2 regions of the Iodobacter fluviatilis genome follow, and region 1 is predicted to be linked to the other one. Evidence: riboswitches for the same ligand, from Rfam matches in the RefSeq annotation. Region 1 holds a riboswitch; the other holds the start of a gene.
What was found. A riboswitch is a leader RNA that binds a small molecule or an ion and turns the genes downstream of it on or off. The one in region 1 is predicted to bind glycine.
Positions count from the first base shown of each region.

Region 2: another riboswitch for glycine. It lies ahead of C1H71_RS14315 (L-serine ammonia-lyase); the one in region 1 lies ahead of gcvT (glycine cleavage system aminomethyltransferase GcvT).

Region 1 is NZ_CP025781.1:396,478-408,271, reverse strand. Features, by position in the region: gene C1H71_RS01720 (PAS domain-containing protein) at 1-2,484, shown strand, start outside; gene C1H71_RS01715 (CoA pyrophosphatase) at 2,715-3,185, shown strand; gene C1H71_RS01710 (hypothetical protein) at 3,697-4,254, shown strand; gene C1H71_RS01705 (hypothetical protein) at 4,315-5,118, shown strand; partial or broken gene C1H71_RS21205 (IS3 family transposase) at 5,229-5,449, opposite strand; gene gcvP (aminomethyl-transferring glycine dehydrogenase) at 5,648-8,518, opposite strand; gene gcvH (glycine cleavage system protein GcvH) at 8,743-9,120, opposite strand; gene gcvT (glycine cleavage system aminomethyltransferase GcvT) at 9,313-10,404, opposite strand; glycine riboswitch at 10,458-10,555, opposite strand; glycine riboswitch at 10,557-10,652, opposite strand; gene C1H71_RS01680 (BCCT family transporter) at 10,748-11,794, opposite strand, start outside.
Region 2 is NZ_CP025781.1:3,220,006-3,231,799, reverse strand. Features, by position in the region: gene nhaR (transcriptional activator NhaR) at 1-423, shown strand, start outside; gene C1H71_RS14340 (DUF2087 domain-containing protein) at 644-1,180, shown strand; gene C1H71_RS14335 (M16 family metallopeptidase) at 1,359-2,759, opposite strand; gene C1H71_RS14330 (M16 family metallopeptidase) at 2,756-4,126, opposite strand; gene C1H71_RS14325 (NAD-dependent succinate-semialdehyde dehydrogenase) at 4,259-5,719, opposite strand; gene gabT (4-aminobutyrate--2-oxoglutarate transaminase) at 5,738-7,021, opposite strand; gene C1H71_RS14315 (L-serine ammonia-lyase) at 7,327-8,727, opposite strand; glycine riboswitch at 8,991-9,088, opposite strand; glycine riboswitch at 9,128-9,246, opposite strand; gene C1H71_RS14310 (BglG family transcription antiterminator) at 9,624-11,540, opposite strand.

The DNA of each region.
Region 1 (11,794 bases):
AAAGATGGGCACTGGGTAAGTGTGCGCAGCCGTGCTGTGCATTTGAAAAATGCGCAGGGAGAAGTGGTGCGGATGGTTGGTTCGCACGAAGATATTACTGAGATTTTAAAGCATGAAGCAGCGTTAGATGATAGCCGAAAACGAATGGATTTAACTATCCAGTGCGCGGGTTTGGGCGTGTGGGACTGGGATATCACGAGCGATGAAGTTTTATTTGGTGGTAAATGGGCAGAAATGCTGGGCTATGACGAATCTGAAATTAAACCGCATATAGAAAGTTGGGCATTGTTAGTTCATCCCGATGATTTTGCTGCAGCAAATAAGATATTACAAGCTCACTTTGATGGCATCGTGCCCGTTTATTCTGCAGAATTTAGAATGCTGGAAAAAAGCGGCAGTTGGCGGTGGATTTTGGGTGTAGGCAGGGTGAATGCATTTAATGATGATGGCAAACCTTTACGAATATTAGGTGTGAATATTGATATTCATGAAAGAAAAATGAATGAAGCTGCTTTGCAAGAGGCAACCGCAATGGCAGAGGCGGCTAATCGAGCCAAAAGTGAATTTTTAGCTAATATGAGCCATGAAATTCGCACTCCATTGAATGCTGTACTTGGATTTTCTTCGTTAATGCGTACAGGAAATTTAGAGCCACAGCAACGTGATTTTGTAGATTCCATTCACACCGCTGGGAATGCTTTATTGTATTTAATTAATGATTTATTGGATTTTTCAAAAATTGAAGCCGGTAAGTTAGAACTTGAGAATATTCAATTTGATTTTCGCCAAGTATGTGAAGAAGCTTTTGAGATGATTGCCCAAAAAGCAAATGAAAAAAGATTAGATATTGCTTCTATTGTGGTGCCATCCGTGCCTGAATGCTTGATAGGAGATCCTGGCCGAATTAGGCAAGTGTTACTTAATTTATTAAATAATGCCATTAAATTTACCGAGCAGGGCCAAGTGCTGATGCGGGTTTATAGCGAAGCTGTTGTAGATCATAAGGTTAACATTCGCTTAGAAGTCGAAGATAGTGGTGTGGGTATTTCTGATAAGGTAAAAAAAGTATTATTTAGTTCATTTACCCAAGCGGATGCATCAACAACACGCAAATTTGGAGGTACGGGATTGGGTTTATCTATTTGTAAAAAATTGATTGAGGCCATGGGGGGTAGGATTGGTGTTGATAGCGTGGAAGGAAAAGGTGCCTTATTTTGGTTTGAATTACAATTAGCGACTGGAAATGTACCAGTACCTATTAACATAAATTATTCTGACCGATCGAATAAAGTGCTTGTTATTGATGCCTTTGCTGCTCATGCAGAAGCATTATGGATATTACTAGGGCGGCTGGGCTTGGTGGCTGATTGTTATAATGATGTGCAACGTGGTTTAGCTGCCTTGAATGCTGATGATGCAAATTTTATGCTTGCAATTGTGGATAATCGATTTGAAAGTATGAGTTTTACTCAAATAGTTGATGTTATTCGATCGAATAAAAAATGGGCGGATCTACCCATTATTATTCTTTCAGATTGGAGCTATTCTGATAATACTTATTTAAAAGAACACGCTGATTTTTATTTAGCTAAGCCTGTGCAAGAGCGAGCATTGCGCCTCTGTATTGATGCAGCTTTAGATTTACCTAAAAAAGTGATGCCCCTTCAGCAGGATTTATCCTTAAGCATTGAATCTATTTCCGATTTAAAATTATATATTTTGGTGGCTGAAGATAATCCCATTAATCAAAAAGTAGCGGTGTTAATGCTGCAAAATTTGGGTTGTAGAGTTGATGTGGCTGCAAATGGATTAGAAGCACTCAATGCAGTGCAAAAGGGTAATTACGATCTGGTTTTTATGGATTGCCAAATGCCAGAGATGGATGGCTATACTGCGGTGGCTCATATTCGCTCGCTTGTAGGGCCCCAATCCAAGGTGCCAATTGTGGCGTTAACCGCTAATGCGTTTAAATCAGATCAAGATCGTTGTTTTGCCATAGGAATGAATGATTTTATTGCGAAGCCTATTAGTGTGGAGCATCTCATCCGCGTGCTCTCGATTTTTTTCCCAAACCAGCAAACGGGGCCAGCGGTGCTTGCCCAAAGTAGAGGAAATATGTCCTTACCTATTGAAGCCACTGATGTTGAAAATGAGATGGCCAGCATTTATCAAACTTTTGAAGATTTGAAAAAAATGCTTGGCATGGATATGACCGATGAGTTAATTCAATTGTTTTTGCCCACTTTAGACGAGTGTTTGGCTAATTTAGGCCCTGTGATTGAGTCGGGGAGTGGCGATGCGGTGGTGACTTGCGCACATAAATTAAAAGGAGCAGCGGCACAAATGGGCGCGCAATCTTTGGCTGATTTATGCAAAAAAGTAGAGCAAACTGGGCGAGATAAAAAACTGGAAGAGGCTTGGCCTTTTCATGCAAAAATTGTAGCCTTGGGTAGCGCCGTTGGGCAGCGTTTGCGGGATAAATAGTCTGTCCTCATCTGATCATGAACCAAGATTTTTTATAGGATGGTTGGGGGCTTTAGCCTGCAGTCATCCATGTTTTTATGATTTTTTTTGCACGGTTTCATATACGCTACTCCCCTTTTTTAAGTAGGTATCGTCGTGATCTTGCCAGCCCCCAGCCAGATTCGCTCATGGCTGCAATTAAAACTGAATACTGCTAACAAAATATCTGCCGGTGATTTAGGGGGAGCCCCTTGCATAGTAGCCGTGCTGCCGCTGTTTTGATTCCTTTGGTACTGCACCCTGCAGGTGTAAGTGTGTTGTTTACCGAGCGTGCTGCACACCTCTCTACCCATGCAGGGCAGGTGAGTTTCCCCGGGGGCGCGTTCGAAAAACAAGATATAGATCTAGTGGCCACCGCCTTGCGTGAAACCCAAGAAGAGACAGGTATTCCAATTGAGCGAGTTGAAGTGGTGGCAAGCTTGGCCGAGTATTTTACGATTAGCCGGTATAGGGTAACGCCAGTGGTGGGGCTGCTTCAGCCTGGTTTTGAGATGGCACCAGACCCAAGAGAGGTGGCTGCGGTATTTGAGCTGCCTTTGGAAGTATTGCTCGATGTGCGCCGCTATGAGCGCAGGATGGTAGAGCGCAATGGTCAGCGTGGGTTCACCCATTTTTTGGAGCACGATGGGCGAGTGGTATGGGGGCAACGGCGGGCATGCTGATGATGTTGGCTAAAAGTTTGGAATAAAATGAAGGCCAACACACAGCGGCTGGTGATGGCCTGCGCCCACTGTACTGCTTTTTTGTATTGAGCGGAGTCCCTACTTCTGCTGCTTTAAAGTCTGGCTGTACAAAAAATAAAACGCTGGTTTTGTCTTTTGCCGTGCGGATTAAGTGCAGGCCATGAGTCCATTTCAGTAAGCTGCCGACATAAATCAACAGCTGATGCTCATAAGCTACAACCCGTTCTATGCCAATTTTACTGACGTATTTCAACGCCCCCCTAGCTAGCAGGACTTACTGTTAATGCAATGAGGGTGGGGTAAATGGCTTTTACATTTCGATTGGTAATATTGCATTGTTGTTGTATTTCTGTTTTTTTTGTTTACGCCACTTGACATGCTTTTGTCATAAAAGTAATGATCTATTGCAGAAAGTGATTGATTTTTAACTGTTAATTACTTTTCAAATAAAACGTAGGCAATAAGTATCCCGCCAAATATGGAGATAACGATGACAAAGCAAACTCGATTGGTTTTTGCACTTGTAATGGGTTTAGGCCTTAGCCAGGCTGTAAATGCAGTTACTGTGAGTCAGACTTACATCAATAAAACTGGCTCAGAAATCAGCCAAGAAAAAGGCTCGTATGCACGGCCAACCGTTTATATCGATCAACGCGCTTGTGGCGAGCCTAGCCCAAATGCGATGGCATGTGGCCCAAGCATTATTAGCGTGGGCACACAGTTTTTACAGTCTCAGGAAACGCAGCACGGCAATTACGCCGCAAAAATGGTGTTGGCGCATGAGTGGGGGCATTCTATCCAGTTTGCCAATGGTATTAACCTGCGCGAGCCTTACCAAGAGCTGCAGGCCGATTGCAACGGTGGCTCATTTATTCGCTTTGCTGTAAATAATCTTGGATATCAACCTTTCCTAGAGGCCGCGGTAAGTAGCGCACGGGCGGCCGCGGATTACAGCACGCATGGCACACCTGCTCAGCGTGATGCGTTTACTCGCTGGGGCTATGCTCAGGGTGATCTACGGAAGTGTTTTAATAGTTTGCCAAGATAATTTTTTAAAAAAATCTCCCTAATGTCTTTGGGTATTAGGGAGAATGGAGTGAGGCAAAATATGAAAAAACCAATTCTGCTACTGATGCTGGTATTAGCTGGGGTAGCCATACTCTCTTTCTGGCAATCACCTGCTGCTGTTTTATATAGTTTGGTTGCAGCCGTGAAATCAGCGGCTCAGCCAAATCAGACCGCATCATTGTCTGAAACTACTTTACAAATAAAAGATAAAAACTTCAATCAGTCTGCCATGTTGCAAGCCTCGCCTTTTGCTAAAAACAAAACCATTGATTTAAGTAGTGATGAGGTAAAAACAGATCCCCATTTAAATAGCATCTTAAATACACCAGATAAAGAAATAATTAGCCCTGAAGAAGCTGCACGCCGTAAAAAAATGGAAACTTTGGGTTATATGGTACCCGCGGATTATTTGACTAAAGACTTGCAAAGCTTAAAGAAACTGGCTAAGTCGGGCGATGCCTATGCCATGGTACATTTGGGCGAGAAGTACTATTTCGAATTAAATAAAAACCCAGATAATCCTGATTATGACCCGCAAACAGACTATGCCAATCAGGCTAAATCTACCTTTAAAGATGCTTTAGTGGCGGGCAATATCCGCTCAGCGGGCATTATTGCTGAGCTTTATTTACAAGAAAATAATAGGGTTGATGCCTACGCATGGCATCTTATTTCTGACCGTCTGGGGGACAGCATCAGCGCTGATTGGTTTCGTACAACCAAGGTGTATACCGAAGCTAGTGATCAGTTAAAGCAGGCGGCTAAAGCCAAATTGCCAGTGTTGATTGCGGAGTTGGATAGCCGTAGTAAAGCTGCGAATCGTACGCCTATATTTAAGTCTTGATTAGAGATAAGGTGGCTATTTATTTCAGTAAAGATAACAGAATAGTATTTTATGCAGGAGTAGTTTTAGCTGCAAATGAACCAACCCCAATGAGTTGGGCGGTATAAAAGCTAGGCGTTCAAGGGCTGGGTTCTGTATTGCACAGGACTCAGCCCTTTTATTTTCAACTTGATTCGGTCATGGTTAAGTAATGGGTGTAATCCACGATGCCTTGCCTCAGTTACTCAATGCTGCTGAATTTTTCCGGAGAGAAGCATTCTGACTTCTATGTGCCAAAGAGGCTTTCCATCGCAGCATTATCGTGGCGATTCCATTTTTTGGACAAGCTTTGCCATTTGATACTGCTAATCCTGATCCGAATCATACATCCTAGGATTTTCTTTAGCATTTGACTGACCAGCGCCAATGCTGGGCGGCGCGCCATTTCAATGCGTTGTGTGCTTGGACATAAAAACACCCCAAAAAAATGAACGGGAGTCCAATTTTTGGGGTGCAGTTTAGCGGATGGTCTTTTGCTTGATTTTTTAGCTTATTCGTAATCAGACATCGGTAAGCAAGCGCAGAATAAGTTGCGATCACCGTAAACGTTGTCAGCACGGCCAACTGGTGGCCAGTATTTATTACGTTTTACGCTTTCTAGCGGGAATGCAGCTGTGGCGCGTGTATAGCCGTGTTCCCACGTTTCTGCTGTGAGTACTTCTACGGTATGCGGCGCGTTCACCAGCGGATTATCTGCCAGTGTCCATTCGCCGCTCACTACGCGATCGATTTCGCTGCGGATGGCGATCATGGCGTCGATAAAGCGATCAAGTTCTACTTTTGACTCGCTTTCGGTAGGCTCTACCATTAGCGTTCCCGGTACCGGGAAGCTCATGGTTGGCGCGTGGAAGCCGTAATCCATCAGGCGTTTTGCTACATCTTCATTGCTGATGCCGCTGGCGTCTTTGAGTGGGCGCAGGTCCAGAATACATTCGTGCGCAACCAAACCATCGTGGCCGCTGTAGAGCACTGGGTAAAAAGGAGCTAGGCATTTGGCGATGTAGTTGGCGTTCAGAATCGCCATTTCAGTCGCGCTTTTCAGGCCTTCTGCGCCCATCATGGCGATATACATCCATGAGATAGGCAAAATCGCTGCCGAGCCGTAAGGCGCAGCGCTCACTGCGCCAATACCTTGCTCGCCTCGCACATAGCCGCTGCTTTGCTGATTAGGCAAAAACGGTACTAAGTGTGCTGCTACCGCTACCGGGCCAACACCTGGGCCGCCGCCGCCGTGGGGAATGCAGAATGTTTTGTGCAGGTTTAAGTGGCTGACATCGCCGCCAAACTGGCCAGGTGCGCACAGGCCCACCATAGCATTCATATTTGCACCGTCGATATACACTTGGCCGCCGTGGCCGTGCACGATTTCGCACACTTCTGTAACCGATTCTTCAAACACGCCGTGCGTGCTTGGGTAGGTGATCATAATCGCCGCAATATTCTGGCTGTGCTTATCGGCCTTGGCGCGTAAATCGGCTAGATCGATATTACCTGCTTCATCACAAGCCACCACCACCACGGAGAGGCCTGCCATCTGTGCAGAAGCGGGGTTAGTGCCGTGTGCAGAAGCGGGGATTAACACGATATTGCGCTCCGCATCGTTACGAGAAGCGTGGTAAGCCTTGATAATCAACAGGCCTGCGTATTCGCCTTGGCTGCCTGCGTTTGGCTGCAAGCTCACACCTGCATAACCGGTTGCCGCGCAAAGCATGTCTTCCAGCTGGGCGATCATTTCGCGGTAGCCCGCTGTTTGTGCATTTGGCGCAAACGGGTGAACATTGGCGAATTCTGGCCAAGTGACCGGCATCATTTCGCTGGCCGCGTTCAGCTTCATGGTGCAAGAACCCAGCGGAATCATAGTGCGATCAAGGGCTAAATCTTTATCTGCCAAGCCACGCAGATAGCGCATCATCTCGGTTTCGGAGTGATAGCGGTTAAATGTTGGGTGAGTCAGGAAATCCGTCTGGCGTAATAGTTCGCTCGGTAATGCGCCTGCGATTTCTGCATCTAATGCATCAACCGTTGGCAGGGTTTTACCGCCTGAAAATACATGCCACAACGCAGCGATGTCTTCGCGAGTGCTGGTTTCATCCAGAGAAATGCCGACCGTGCTGGCATCGATATGGCGCAGATTTAGGCCTTGCTCATACGCCAGTGCGTGTACTTGAGTAGCGTCTTTAACGCTAATTGTGAGCGTATCAAACCAGCTGCCGTTGACGACTTTTACATCTAGCTGCTTTAAGCCCGCTGCAAGGATGCTAGTTAAGCGGTGTACGCGATGCGCGATGCGTTTTAAGCCGGCTGGGCCGTGGTAAACGGCGTACATGCTGGCCATCACGGCGAGCAATACTTGTGCGGTACAGATATTGGAAGTGGCTTTTTCGCGGCGGATATGTTGCTCGCGGGTTTGCAGAGCAAGGCGGTAAGCGCTCTTGCCTTGCGCATCAATGGTAATGCCGACCAAGCGGCCTGGCATCGAGCGTTTGAATTCATCGCGAGTGGCTAAAAAGCCAGCGTGCGGGCCACCAAAGCCAAGCGGTACACCAAAGCGTTGGCTATTACCCACCACCACATCTGCACCCCATTCGCCTGGTGCAGCCAGCAGGGTGAGCGCCAGCAAGTCAGCAGCAACAACCACTAAAGTACCCTTGGCGTGTAAATCAGCCACCAGATTGCGGTAATCAGGCACATCGCCGTTTACGCCAGGGTATTGCAATAGCACGCCAAAGCCGTCCCCAGCTTCGCCAAGACCGGTGCGCACTTCAATGCCCAGTGGCGCAGCACGGGTGGTGATCACTTCGCGGGTTTGTGGCAGCACATCGGCGGCGACATAGAAAATGGTCGATTTGCTTTTGCTCATGCGCATTAACAGCGTCATAGCTTCGGCAGCCGCCGTGCCTTCATCTAGCATCGATGCATTGGCAATGGCCATGCCGGTCATATCGCAAATCATTTGCTGGAAGTTAATAATGGCTTCCAAGCGGCCTTGGCTGATTTCTGGCTGGTATGGCGTGTAAGCCGTGTACCAAGCTGGGTTTTCCAAGATGTTGCGCAGAATCACGCTTGGCGTGTGGGTGCCGTAATAGCCCTGACCAATGAAATTCTTCTTTAGGATGTTTTTGCCTGCAATCGCTTTCAGCGTGGCTAAAGCTTCCGCTTCGCTTTTTGCGGTGGTGAATTCACCAAGCGGCAGCGCGTCTGCGCGGGCAATCGCTGTAGGAACGATGTTTTTAATCAGATCGGAGCGTGTTGCATAGCCCAGCGTGGCCAACATTGCGGCTTCTTCCGCAGCGTTAGGGCCGATATGGCGGGCCACAAAAGCGGCGTGATCTTCAAGATGGCTAAGAGATGCAGTGGTCATGGCGGCAACCGTAAGTGTACGTGGGGCAGGTCAAAAGGTAAGTCAAAAAGATCTGTAAACACTGAGAACATAGAGAAGAGCAAAAGCGAGCACAAGGAGGAAGACCTAGCTATAACAGCGCTGTAAGCGATACATTGCTGTTAATTATCTTTTACCTTAAAGGTTTTTTCCGTGTGCTTTGTGTTCTTCCCGATCTCTGTGTCTACAGACGTTTTTATGTTTTATTAGCCGATGGCTTTTTCGTAATCGGCAGCGCTCAGCATAGTGTCGAGGTCGGCTGCGTTGTCTGGGGTGATTTTGAATAACCAGGCATCGTAAGCGTCGGTGTTGACTTGCTCTGGAGCGTTGGTCAAGTCGTCATTGCTTTCAACAATCACACCTGCCAATGGCGCGTAGATATCGCTGGCAGCTTTAACTGACTCAACCACACCACAAGCGTCGTTTTTAGCGTAGCGAGTGCCGGCTGCTGGCAATTCCAAAAACACGATATCGCCCAACGCTTCTTGAGCATGGTTGGTGATGCCGATGGTGATGCTGCCATCCGCTTCAAGACGAAGCCATTCGTGAGTGTCAGTGAATTTCAAATTTGCAGGGATAGACATAATAAAAACTCCGGTATGGGGGTAATTAAATTCAAAAACTTCTGTAGACGCAGAGAAAATATGAGAACTCAGAGAGCACAGAGAAAATCTTTTAAGTAAAAAACTAATGATTCTCTCTATTGTTTTTCTCGGTGTTCTCGTCTTGGTTTTCTCCGTGTTCTCTGTGCCCACAGAATTTAGGTTCTAAGGTTTTTAAAGCTGTGATTTACCGTTGCGCACAAAAGGCATTTTTACGACGCGGGCGGCTAGTTTTTTATCACGAATGGCTACGTGTACGGTGTCGCCAATGGCAACGCCTAGCGGTAAACGCGCCATGGCAATGGATTGTTGCAGGCTAGGCGAGAACGTGCCGCTGGTGATTTCGCCATCTCCCTGTTCGGTATGCACTACCTGGTGGCCACGCAATACACCGCCTTTATCCAGTAGCAACAAGCCCAGGAATTGTTGAGTTTGGCCTTGAGCCAGTAGGGCTTCTTTACCTACGAAATCACGCTCGGAAACGAGGTCAATCGTCCAAGCCAGTGCTGCATTGAGCGGATTCACTGTTTCGTCCATATCTTGGCCGTATAAATTCATACCCGCTTCTAAACGCAGCGTGTCGCGTGCACCAAGGCCACAAGGGCGAACGCCTGCGGCGATCAGTTGATTCCAGAAGTTTTCAATTTGAGTAGCAGGCAGTACCACTTCAAAGCCGTCTTCGCCGGTGTAACCGGTGCGGGCGATCATCACATCGCCAATTTGCGCGGCATTAAAAGGCTTGAGGTCTGAACTGGCAGCTTGGGTTTCTGGCAAAACTTGCCAAACCTTAGCGCGGGCATTCGGGCCTTGTACGGCCAGAATGGCTAAATCATTACGGGAAGTAATGGTGAGGCCGGTATTCCAATCGGTATTAAGCTGCTGCATCCATGCGATGTCTTTGTCTGCGGTGCCTGCATTCACCACAAGGCGGAAGTAATCTTCGGCAAAGTAATAAACGATTAAATCGTCGATCACGGTGGCTTGTGGGTTGAGCAAGCAAGAATAGAGTGCTTTGCCAGAAACTTTAAGCTTAGCCACATTATTGGCAAGGGCGCGGGTCAGAAAGGCACGAACTTGCTCGCCCTTGATATCCACCACACGCATATGGCTGACATCAAACATGCCGGCATCGGTGCGAACAGCGTGGTGTTCTTCGATTTGCGAGCCATAGTTTACTGGCATGTCCCAGCCGCCAAAATCGACCATACGGGCGTTGGCAATACGATGGGCAGCATTGAGTGGGGTAGTGTGGAGTTGGGCGGACATGGCACTCTCGGGCATAGCGCTGCAAGCCGATTAGGCTTTTCAGATGCAGCGGCCCCTCTGTCCTTGGTACCTGAGAGATTCCAAAACGGCTCATGACGATCCGTTTTGTTAGCCCCTTCGGTGGGCGTTTGGCACGCCACTCTCCAGAGTGTTGATGCCAAAGAGTCCTTTTGCCTGAGCGTTCGCGGGCGTTGCGCCTTCGGCGGTAGCTGGGGTTTTCCCTAGCTACTCTCTCCTCTTTGGTCTTCAGAATTTAACCACTTAGTCTGATTTTGTCAATTTTACCTAGCAATAAAAAACGCCCACTTGAAACGGTGGGCGTTTGGCTTTTAGTGTTTAGGCCTTAAGTATGCCCAGGTGCAGAGTTCAGTAGATGGGTGTCTTTATTGTGTACCAAGCTTAGGTAGCGTTCGTATTGTTTTAATACGTCGGCAATGAGCTCTTGCTGAATCATATATTGCACATCGTAGCCTTGGCGGCCGTCTTCAAAGAAGGTGATGGGTACGTAATGATGGGGACGGCTAGACATGGGTAGTGATGCATCACGCAGGGCAAAAGCAGGTACGGGTTGTTTTAATGGCCGCACACCGTATACAAAATTGCGTAGATTGGTTTGTGGCACAATCAAAGAAACAGCTTTATCTTCGCCTATTAGTACAGAGGCTTCTAAGCCTTTCTTTTGCAGCTCGGCGGCTACTTCTTTGAGAGCCGGCTCTACGCTTTTTGCGATAAATTTTTCAACATCGCTTAAGCGAGACTCTTGCAGAATTTGCGCTAGGCGTATGCGCCAGTGTTGGCCAGTCCAAAAGGTTGTGCCAGGTGAAAACTTCTGTGAGAAGTGTTCACGATCAGCAGCTAAGCCTTTACATAGGCTGAAGCAAAGCAGCAGCATAATGGCAGTGAAAGGCAGGGCTGCAATTAAGGTAACGGCCTGCAATGCTTTTAAACCACCTGTTGTGAGTAGGATCGCTGCAGTCACGCCAAGTAAAACGGCCCAAAATAGGCACTGCCAAGCTGGTGATTTCTCTGCACCACGGGTTGCTATGGTATTGAGCACAAAGGCTCCTGAATCGGCCGAAGTGACAAAAAACACTGCAATCAGCAAGATGGCTATTGAAGAAGTCACCTTAGCCAGTGGCAGATATTCAAAGAATTTAAATAGCAAAGCATCTACATGACCCGCAGTTTGCGTTAAAGCGCCCGCAGCAGTATGCATATCCAGCCAGATGGCGGTGTTACCAAAAATAGTCATCCAAACCAGATTAAATAGTGCGGGAATCAGCATCACGCCGATGATAAATTCACGCAAGGTACGGCCACGGGAAATACGCGCAATAAACATCCCCACAAATGGCGACCATGAAATCCACCAAGCCCAATAGAGTAGCGT
Region 2 (11,794 bases), 1.6 Mb from region 1:
AACCATGCCTTAGGTAAATGCGGCATCGCTTTATATGCGGTACCCGAGCTTGCCACGCGCTATCGCAGTGGTTTTCCACAATCGCTGAAAGACGCACCCGTACTTTTCCCAGGCGATAAAGTCGCGATGCAAGCGCCGCTTTTACGTTGGTTTCAAGAGCAAGGAATGAGCCCAAGGATAGTGGGGCAATTTGACGATAGCGCGCTAATGAAGGCTTTTGGCAAAGCCGGAGCAGGTGTTTTTGCTGCGCCCGCCATTATGGAGGAAGAAATCCTCAAGCAACACGGAGCCCAATTGATCGGCCATGCTTCAAGCGTGCAGGTAAACTACTTTGCCATCTCAGTAGAAAGAAGGCTTAGTCACCCTGCGGTACTGGCTGTCAGTGAAGCCGCAAGGCGATCGCTCTTGATGCAGAAAGAATAACAATTAAATACTTACAGAAACTTGAACCCAAGCCTGTTTTTAAGCTATGATGCGGCTAGGTCTGCAGTTCACCTAGGCGTCGCCGCTTCATCTTGAAGCACGCTAAACCTGTTATGGCGAAAAATGTTTGAAATTTTTGCTTGGCCCGAACCCTAGTGCCAAGCCGTAACGGCGACCAGCGGCAGTCTCAGCGACTTCGGCACGACAGGAGAATTCGACCATGTCGCGCACCACCTATCCTTTTTATACCTCTGATATCTCTGCCCTAGCCCGCTCATTAAAGCTGCAATGGGCTGCAGAACCTGCCGCCCCCAGCCACTTACAAATTTTAAATATGCTTGCGCGTGCAGCGGGCTTTAGTAATTTTCAGCATCTGCGCGCCGCAGCAGAAATGCCTGCCCCCTTAACCACCAGCACGCAATCCGTGCTAACAAAACGTCTACTCAGGCATTTTAATGAACAAGGGTGCTTAATTCGCTGGCCTAAGAAATTTTCCGAGCAACTACCCTGCCTATGGCCGGTGTGGGCCAATATTCCAGCAGCAACAGAGATGACAGAAAAGGCCGCCAATGAGTGGATTAAATCTGCAGAAGCCATAGGAGACCATGTTTTACTGCGCCGCGAATTGGTGAACTACCAACTCATCACCCGCACACCAGATTGCCGCGTTTACCAGCGGCTGGAGCAAGATATTCCTGATGAATTGGCTGAATTTTTGGCTGAAATACAAAAACGCAAAGAGAAAATGCTCACCTAAATCACCGAAGGGGGATTAGTGCCTATCATGCCAACTTATATGTTTATTGAGTGGGCAAGATAAATCGCCTTTGCCCCCCATCAGTTATATATCTTAACGTTGATACTCAAAGTAAGTGGATGGGATGAGAGCCGCCTACGGCAAACTCCACCCAAACGGCTCTATGCTGGATTGCGATTCAATCCCCACGTAATGCAGCTAAATCCACCCTATTTTGGCAATTGATATTACCCACGGCCCAATAGCTCTCCCCTAGCCAAGCTTTGGCATATTTATGCACCAGTTCTGGCGTGTATTGCGAAAAATCCGTGGCATTGCCAACTAAAGAAGCATCAAGCAGCCAATTCCAAGAAATATATTGTGCATGCTGCATAGGAAAATCTGCTCTTTCATTTTGCTGCTTAATTAATATGCTTCGGATATTTTTAATTTCCTCTAGACTAGCTGCTTCTTTACGTAAACGAGCGATTTCATTCACGGTTATTTTTGCGGCTTGATCACATTGCTTAATATCAGTTTGATAATTTAATTTTATCAATAAACCTTGCCAAGCATTTAACTCGTAATTACTGTAAACCCCATACGTTTCACCGGTATTTTCACGTAAAGCCTGCCAAAGCCGCTGCTGTAATAACTGGCTAAGGAAATCAGCCATATCCGCGCTGGCAGACGTTGCAGGTACCGGAATATAAGCATGCCAAACGCGGATAGCGCGTTGTTCCTGCATGGTTTGGTGTAGTTCATTACCACGGCCATGAGCTAATGCTTTAGGTTTAAATGAACTCACCGGCTGAGTGGGCAAACTTGCAATATATTTTTCAATCCACTGCTTAGTTTGCGCTTGCTTATTTAGCCCCGTAAATACAAAACGGAATGCGCGTGGATTACCAAACAACCTACCCCGTGCGGCAGAAAAATCTGCTAAAGAAGCATCAAATTGATAATCCAGCCAAAAGCTAGGATATGGCCAGTTTTCACCATAATGCTTTTCATTAAGCCACATATAAAGAGACTGCCAATTGGCTTTAGCCTGCTGAAAAGACCGCACCATACTTTGTTTATGCACCGCCGCATCGTCTCTTGGCGCAGTCCATACTAAGTATTGCAATTGCAAGAATTTTTCTAGATCTTGCACGCTAGTTTCACCGCTAAAGCCATGCTGATCTGGGGTAATAAACGGGTGTAATTGCAGAGATGCAGCCGCAAGCTGCTGTTTTAATTCAGCACCACTCCACTCACCCAATCCGGCATCTAACATGTAATCAGTGAGCGACAAACCGGCTGGGCCTAGTTTTTTGCCTAAAGCGGCCATGCCCCCTGAAGATCGGGCAGAGAAACCAACTATGTCATTCGCATTTTTAGCGGGGGTGGTAAGAACTTCAATACCATTACTTAAAATAAACAGCGTCCCCCCCGTTGCAGGGTCAAATTGCTCGCTGATGATTTTTCCTGGCTGTGGCTGTTTGCTTAATAAAGGCTTATCGATCTTAAGCAATGTGGTGTTTTCTAGCGTTTCAGCTTGCACCGCATCCACAATATTTTGCGCGGTGCTATCCAAAAATAAGGAATAGCTGGTCACCGCAGGGGCAGTAATACGGTAGCCAGCTGATCTGGCAAGCCTAATAACCTCTTGAGCTCAGCCTGTAGATCCTCTGGCTTGATTGCAGCAAATAATATTTTTTTCTGCTGTAGCGAGCCTGCTAAATCTCTGGCTGATTGACCATATTGCACGTGCATTTGCAAAAGAAAGGCCCAGTCCAGATGATTAAGCTGAGTGGCTTGCAGTTTTTGCCATTTCGCAAAGGTCTGGTCTAGCTCTTGCTGGGTAAAGCCAAAGCGCTTGGCTCTTTCAAACTCACGATATAAGGCCTGTAAAGCCTTTTTCATTTGCTTATCTTTAACCATCACAGAAAAACTAAACTCGGGTTGCCGTGTAGGAAGACTTAATCCATGACCATTCACCCAACTGGCTTCTAAGATTGGGCTTTCTTTGCTCGCCGCTTGGCTAAGCAAACGCTGATGAATTAAATCGCCCAATAAGCCTCGCTTAAAATAAGCTAGCTCAGTGTCCACACTCCAACTTAACTCCGCCGGCAGAATCCATCCCCAGCCTACAACCGGATGCGCTATGCTCCACACGTCTCGGTGGCTAAAAAAACGTAAGCCTGGGCTTGCAGCGGGGATAGGATAGCCATTAGGTAAATCGCCTTTTGCCACATCGGCAAACAACACCTTGATTTTTTCTTCGACTTCTAGTGGATCCACATCCCCCGCCACAATCACCGCCATACGCTGAGCTTGATACTCGCGCTGATAAAAGGCTTTAATCTTGGCTAAGGGAATATTTTTAACAACATCAACATCCCCTATCGCCATCTGCAGGTGATACCGCTCTTGGGGATACATAACTTTAAACAAGGACTGATAAAAATCAGTACTCCACTGGCTTTGCCGGCCCTCATCCAGCACCACCTCCCGCTCTAGCTCTAATTCCGCCGCATCGAGCTCAATGCCAGCAGCCCAATCAGCCAATAATTGCAAAGCCTGAGGCGCGGCATCGCTGGCCACGCTGATCTGATAAATCGTGTTTTCATTCGAGGTAAAGGCATTAAAATCACTGCCAATGCGCATGCCTTGGCTTTCTAAAAATGCTTTTAATTGCTGAGGGGAAAAATGCTTAGTACGGCGAAACGCCATATGCTCTAACAAATGCGCTACACCACGCTCTTCTTTGGCCTCGCTCATGGAGCCCGCATTCACAATCAACCGTAATTCAACCTTTGCGGCCGGTGAGGCATTCGCTTTAATGAAATATTTCAAACCATTTGTAAGCTGACCATGGCGAATATCCGCCGCCAACACAGGAAGCTGTTCTACTACATTGCTCGCCGCAGATGCCGCCACATTCAACAATAATAATAAGCATGCACAAACTATATTTTTCAAAACCAGCACCGTATACTTTCAGAGGGCGCAAATATTACGGCAGTTATAAGAAATTATCAACCTTCCATTTGCCCTATTTAGCCCCTCCTCCATAGCTGTAAAAAATTAAGCACAAGCAAGTCGGTTTAAAACTTACTGGTCTAGCCCGCCCATGCACAAATATTTAATGACCAAGTAATCATCCATCCCGTAATGAGAGCCTTCGCGGCCTAAGCCTGATTGTTTTACCCCACCAAAAGGGGCAATTTCATTTGAAATTAAGCCGGTGTTAATCCCCACCATGCCATATTCCAAGGCTTCGGCCACACGCCAAACACGGCCAATATCACGGCTATAGAAGTAGCTAGCCAATCCAAACTCGCTCTCATTCGCCATCGCGATTACTTCTGCATCGCTATGAAAACGAAATAAAGGTGCTAATGGGCCAAAGGTTTCTTCTTTTGCCACCAACATACTGCTATCTACCCCTGCAAGCACAGTTGGCTCAAAGAAAGTTTGCCCCAGCGCATGACGCTGACCACCGAATAGCAGGCTTGCTCCTTTTTGCAGTGCATCAGCAATATGCGCCTCGATTTTTTCTACCGCAGCTTCATTAATTAATGGGCCTTGATCTACGTCTGGCTCTAACCCATTCCCTACTTTTAAGCGGCTGACCGCAGCAACTAATTTGGCTGCGAAAGTATCGTAAACACGGTCATGCACATACAAGCGATTAGCACAGACGCAGGTTTGCCCTGCATTACGATATTTAGACGCCATCGCCCCCAGCACGGCCGCGTCTAGATCTGCATCTTCAAACACAATAAAAGGCGCATTTCCCCCCAGCTCTAAAGACAGCTTTTTAATGGTTGGGGCACTTTGCGCCATCAAAATACGCCCTACTTGCGTGGAACCGGTAAAGCTAAGCTTACGTACCAGCGGGTTACTTGTCATCTCCTCACCAATTTCGCGAGCCTTGCCTGTAACCACGCTAAGCACACCGGCCGGAATCCCTGCGCGCTCGGCCAATACCGCTAGCGCTAGGGCAGAAAGCGGTGTGCTTTCTGCTGGCTTAATAATCATGGTGCAGCCCGCAGCCAAGGCTGGGCCTGCCTTGCGAGTAATCATGGCAGCAGGAAAATTCCACGGCGTAATAGCAGCGCACACCCCAATTGGCTCTTTAATCACCAAAAGCCGCTTATCCGCAGCAGGCGTTTGCAAGGTATCCCCACAGACGCGCTTGCCTTCTTCTGCAAACCATTCAATAAATGACGCCGCATAGCCAATCTCGCCCCGAGCCTCCGCCAAAGGCTTACCCTGCTCGGCGGTCATAATTGCGGCCAAATCATCCGTATTTTCAATAATCAAATCAAACCAGCGCCGTAATAAACCACTGCGCTCCTTGGCCGTTTTTTTGCGCCATGATGCCCAAGCCACATTGGCCGCAGCGATCCCCGCCTGCGTTTCTATCCGCCCCATATTCGGCACATAGGCGATTACCTCACCAGTTGCAGGGTTATGCACAGCAAAGCGGTCACCATCTAAAGCATCTTGCCAAACGCCATTGAGATACGCTTGCTGGCGTAATAGATCTGCATCTTGTAGCTTTAACATAGGTTTTCCTTATACTGCTTAAGCTTGAAACTTCATCACGGCACTGAGCATGGCTTGCTCAAGAATATCTAGGCCTTCATTGAGCAGCGCATCGCTGATAGTGAGCGGGAATAAAAAGCGGATCACATTGCCATAGCTGCCACAGATCAATAAGAGCAAGCCATTTTCTAGCGCCTTAGCCTGTACCTGCTGAGTAAACGCCACATCAGCGATGCCATCGCGGATAAACTCCAGCCCCACCATTGCCCCCAAGCCTCTGACCTCAGCGATTTGCGGCACCCGCTCACGCAAACTGTTTAAACGGGTTTTTACGGCTATGCCTAAAATATTTGCACGCTCGCAGAGTTTTTCTTCTTCGATAATATCCAGCACAGCATGAGCCGCGGCCACCGCGATGGGATTGCCAGCGTAAGTCCCACCTAAGCCGCCGGGGCTAGGCGCATCCATGATTTCGGCCCGACCACAGACGGCAGATAAGGGCATACCACCCGCTAAACCTTTCGCCATAGTGATTAAATCGGCCTCTACATCGTAATGCTCCATCGCAAACAATTTGCCAGTTCGGGCAAAGCCCGTTTGCACTTCATCTGCAATCAGTAAAATGCCATGCTCATTGCAGAGCTTGCGTAAGGCACGCATCAGCTCTATAGGTGCCGCATAGAAGCCGCCCTCGCCTTGCTCTGGCTCAATAATAATTGCGGCCACACGGCTAGGCTCAATATCAGCTTTAAATAATTGAGTTAGAGCTTGTAAGGTATCTGCAACGCTCACGCCATGCAGCATACTGGGAAAAGGCAGGTGATAAACATCGCTAGGAAAGGGACCAAAACCTATTTTATAAGGAGACACTTTGCCAGTCAGCGCCATACCCATCATGGTACGGCCATGAAAACCGCCATGAAATGCAATAATCCCCGCGCGGCCAGTGGCAACCCGCGCAATTTTAACCGCATTCTCCACCGCCTCCGCACCCGTGGTAAAAAACGCAGTTTTCTTGGCATGCGTGCCTGGCGTGGCCTGATTAATTCGTTCGGCTAATTCTACATACGAGGCATAGGGCATCACTTGATAAGCCGTATGGGTAAAACGCTCCAGCTGCGCATGCATCGCGGCGATCACTTTAGGGTGACAATGCCCAGTATTGGTCACCGCAATCCCCGCAGCAAAATCGATATAGCGCCGCCCCTCTACATCCCACAGCTCGGCGTTCTCTGCCCTATCGACATAGATAGCACACATCACCCCCACTCCACGGGGAGTGGCGAGATTTTTCCTTTCCTGCAACGATGCATTGCTCAACATAGCGTTCATCCTCTGCTTTAATTAGAAAGTTTGATTGCAATATAGCGCCTGCCTACTGAGCCACACGCTACAGGGCCAACACCCTGCTTGCCAATGGGCTTTGGTTAAACCAGAGCCACTCCATCCTATCGCCAACTGTAATGTATATGCAAAAGGGACACAGCTAGCTGTGTCCCTTTTAATGACTTTTGTCGCTGATGTTGTTTGCTAAGCACTCACTTTAATCTGTGACCCTATAAGTGGCACCGCCACCAGACTCCGCAAAACAAAACAACAAAACGATTTACAGACCCTAATCACATCGATCAGCACTCCACAATATTCACTGGCAATTCGATCATATTAATCGCTAAGCCACCACGAGCGGTTTCTTTGTATTTGGTATTCATATCGCGGCCGGTGTCGCGCATGGTTTTGATGACTCGATCGAGCGATACAAAGTGCTGGCCGTCACCGCGCAACGCCATGCGGGCGGCGTTAATGGCCTTGATCGACGCCATTGCATTGCGCTCGATACACGGCACTTGCACCAAGCCACCCACGGGGTCGCACGTGAGGCCCAGATTGTGCTCCATACCAATCTCTGCCGCATTTTCGACTTGCTCGGGCGTGCCACCTAGCACTTCTGCCAATGCACCTGCCGCCATGGAACAGGCCGAGCCTACTTCGCCTTGACAACCAACTTCTGCACCAGAGATCGACGCATTGAGCTTAAACAAAATACCAATCGCCCCCGCCGTGAGAAAGAATCGCACAATGCCGTCATCCGTTGGATTTGGCGTAAAGCGGGCGTAGTAATGCATAACGGCGGGGATAATCCCAGCGGCACCATTGGTTGGAGCCGTCACCACACGGCCACCACCCGCGTTTTCTTCATTGACCGCCAGCGCGTATAAATTCACCCAGTCGAGCACGGTGAGCGGATCACGCAACGCGGCTTCAGGCGAAGCCAGTAGCTTTTGGTACATATCAGCAGCACGGCGTTTTACCTTTAATCCGCCAGGTAAAATGCCCTCATGCTCGCAGCCGCGTTTAACACAGGCTTGCATCACCGACCATATTTCTAGCAAACCAGCGCGAATTTCGTCTTCGGTGCGCCAAGCCAGCTCGTTCTCTAACATGATCTGACTGATGGTTTTGCCGTGGCGCTCACACAGCGCCAACAGCTCTGCACCGCTCTTAAATGGGTGCTTTAGCTCCGTTACGCCCGGCGGGTTAAAGCCAGCATCCACCGCGGCTTCATCCACCACAAACCCACCACCTACCGAGTAATAAGCCCGCTTAGAAAGGCTTTCGCCCGCCACATCAAAAGCTTCAAAAGTCATTCCATTGGGGTGAAAAGGCAGGGTTTTACGCTTATGTAAGATGAGATGTTCGGCTTCAATAAAGGCAATACTCTGCTTGCCCAGCAAATTGAGCTTACGGCCTTCGCGGATCGCGGCTACCATCTCGTCAACCTTATCGGTATCCACAAGACGGGGGGATTCGCCTTGCAGGCCTAATAAAACAGCAATATCCGAGCCGTGCCCCTTACCGGTGGCCCCTAAGGAGCCAAATAACTCGCTCTTTACTTTGGCAACTTTTTCAAGAAGGCCATCTTTCTCTAAGCGGCGAGCAAAAGTACGCGCAGCCCGCATCGGGCCTACCGTGTGCGAGCTGGATGGCCCAAGGCCAATTTTAAATAAATCGAAAACGCTAATTGCCATTTTGAGTATCTCTAGTGGTTCTTGCCCAGCCCCATTTCAATATGGGACTCTCACTGACGAGGAGCGCGGGCAAGGTAACGGTTTATAAGTGTATTTTTAAGTTTGAGCCGAGTAAGCGCTTATCGTTCAATCTGAGGTAACAGTCTGACTGGCTCAATCATTCAGCACATCACCGCTATTTATGCATCTAAAATGGGAAGGACAGCTGAGTTAAGCGGGCGATAACAAGCGTTAATAAGGGAGCCCACACAGCGCTGGCTGAGCGATGCCCCTCTGTCCGTTTGCCTGAGAGATTGCGGCGCGACGTATCGCCCATGCTTCTTCGGCGAGGCACTTAAGCCTGCTCCCCAGAGTGCTGTGATTCAGTTTTGAGCTGATTCCTACCATCCCCCACTCAAACCAAACCATGACAGTTCTTTTGCCTGAGCGTTTTCTGGGCGATTCCCCTTCGGCGCTGCGCCACTTGCAGCTTGCTAAAGCAAGCCATAAGCCAGGTGCAGCCTCTCTTGTCATTGCAGCGGAAGATTCCGGCCTAAACCGGCCAATGCCGCGTAGCTGCGCTAATTTAGTGAAGCTTGCGCAGGCTGTCAATTCACGATTAGCCGTAGATCATCAGCCTCAAAAAATCATGATAAGTAAGAACAAGACTAGCAGCCTGTCGGACTTAAGACTGATCTACTACGGAAAAGCCGGATTTGGCCAGCACGCCAGACAGCAAATACATCTATACCGCCAATGGCAAATTGCTCGGCCAGATCAACACAGGAGCACCTGCACTATTACCGGTAGCGCTCGATGGAAAAACCATTTTCCTAATCAATTATGTTTGAAGCACTTTGTAGTTAATTGCTAACTAAAAACACGGGCAATCGCAGAAACAAGCTTTGTTATTGTCCTTAATGTGCCTTTAAAGAGCGAATCGCTGCCGCTTTAAACTCAGCGAAATCTGCACACTCTAGCAAGCGGGCACTGGCGCACTCCCTAATTAAAGAGATAAATAAATCATAAATCGCCATCGCTTCTTCGTAGTCTTCCTTGCTAATCGCCAGTAAGAAAATCACCGAAGCCACCGCGCCATCGCCCCAAGCAATGCCCTGCGGGGCGAGCACGGTATAGACCACGGAGCGCTTGGCGAGCAGGCCCAAGGAATGTGGCACGGCAATGCCATCGCCTTGAATCGTGGATAAAATCGCCTCGCGCTCGGTGACTGAGGGGTAGAAATCCTCGTTCACAATGCCTTCTTGCTCTAATTGTGCGCATAGACGCTGAAAGAGTGCGTCTTGGGTGATGGGCTCATCAATGCGCAAAAAGTGCTTGGCATCAAAATAGCGATCAAGCATATAGGGGTGAGCGCGGTTGATCTCTACCGTTTTAGCCAATTGCTCTAGCTGAAACTCGGTAGGAAACGGCGATAGCACAATCACTGGCTTGCCCTTGTTGTCTAGCGGCTGAGTAGAGATCACAAAGTCATCGCTTACCCCATCCAAGGCGTAATAATCTTGCTGCGAGATTGATTTGCTCAGCAATACCTGCGGGAATTTGCGCTGCAACATCGCCTCTATCATCCGCGTAGTCGAATTGCCCATATCGCACACCAGCAGGGCCTGTGGGCGGCAGACAAAGGCAATCTGATAGTGCCGCTCCAACCCCACGCCAATATGCAGCACCAAATAGCCAATTTCATTTTCACTTACTTGATAGGCCGTGTGCTTGGCCCAGCTAGAAACAGCGCTTAGGGTAAAATCGTAAGCCAAAGCGTAATGTTGCTTAATATCGGTTAGCACGGGATTGGGTAAATTAATTTGATAGCGCAAACGCGTGATCATGGTTTTAACGTGGGTGAGCAAATCCAAGCGCAGACGGCTATCGTGGCGCAAATCATAGTGATAATGGCGGTTGATATAATCCAGGATATAGCTGACCAAGGCCTCGGCATCGTCGGCATTAATCGTATCGGGCATGATGCCTTGTATGCTACGCGCGGCGATATTGATCGCTAAAAAATGCTGTTCAGCGCTCGATAATTCGCAGAGCGTGATTTGCTTAAGCTCTGCCACCAACTCACTAACAATGGCCGCAATATCATGGCTGACTTCTTCTTTCGTTCGCTCTTCGATAGGGAAGCCATCGCTAATTCTTTTACTCGCTACGGCACAATATTGGCTAATAAAGTGAAAGCCATCATCACTTAAGCGTACCGTGCTATGCGCAAGTAAACGCGTCAAAGTGCTCACAAAATTTATCGATGTACTAGCCAAATCTGGATCGCTTGCTAGCAGCGGATGGCTGGCTTCTTCACGGCGCAGTTGGCAGAGTAAATCACTTAAGCACACCCGAATCGCCGATTCTCTGCCTATCAACTTCATACCGTAATGCGGCCGAGTTTCGATGCGCAATTGATATTGGGCAAGATGGCTGCGCACCTCGGCCATATCGATTTGCAGTACCGCGCGGTTCACATACCAGGAGTCCGCAAGGTCTTGCAATTTAAACGCATAGGCTGAAGTCAGAAAACTCATTAATAAATACTGAACCCGCTCGCCTGCGGTACGCGGCAGCGCTTTGCTCGATTGTTGGCTTAAAGTCAGCTGAGCAAAGCGCTCCTCATTCTGAATACTGAGCACATAGCCTTCACCCCGCTGCAAAATAAATTGCGCGCCATGCTCAAGTAAAGTTTCATTCAGTGCCGCAATATCGGTACGCACCGTGCGCGTAGACACCGAAAACCGGCGCGCCAGCTCATCCTGCGGCAGCGTTTCTGCCTGCAAAGTACGATAAAGCAAAGCCAAACGCTTATAAGGGAAACGAACCATAATGACTTAAGCCCTGCAAGGAGTGCCTCTTCATTACAAGAACACGCCCGCTGAAATAAATCGATCAATCAAAATCGCCTGAAGCAGCGCGAAGCGAACAAGAACGCCAGATCTTCAGATTACGGGGACTCACCAGATCAGCAAAAATAAATAGCCCCAATGCCATGCAGAATATGTAGGGCGGGACCCCGCGAGCGATGCTGAAAAATCGGCGGGTTGCAGCCCATGTGCGCTAAGCCGTCTGGTTTTAGTAG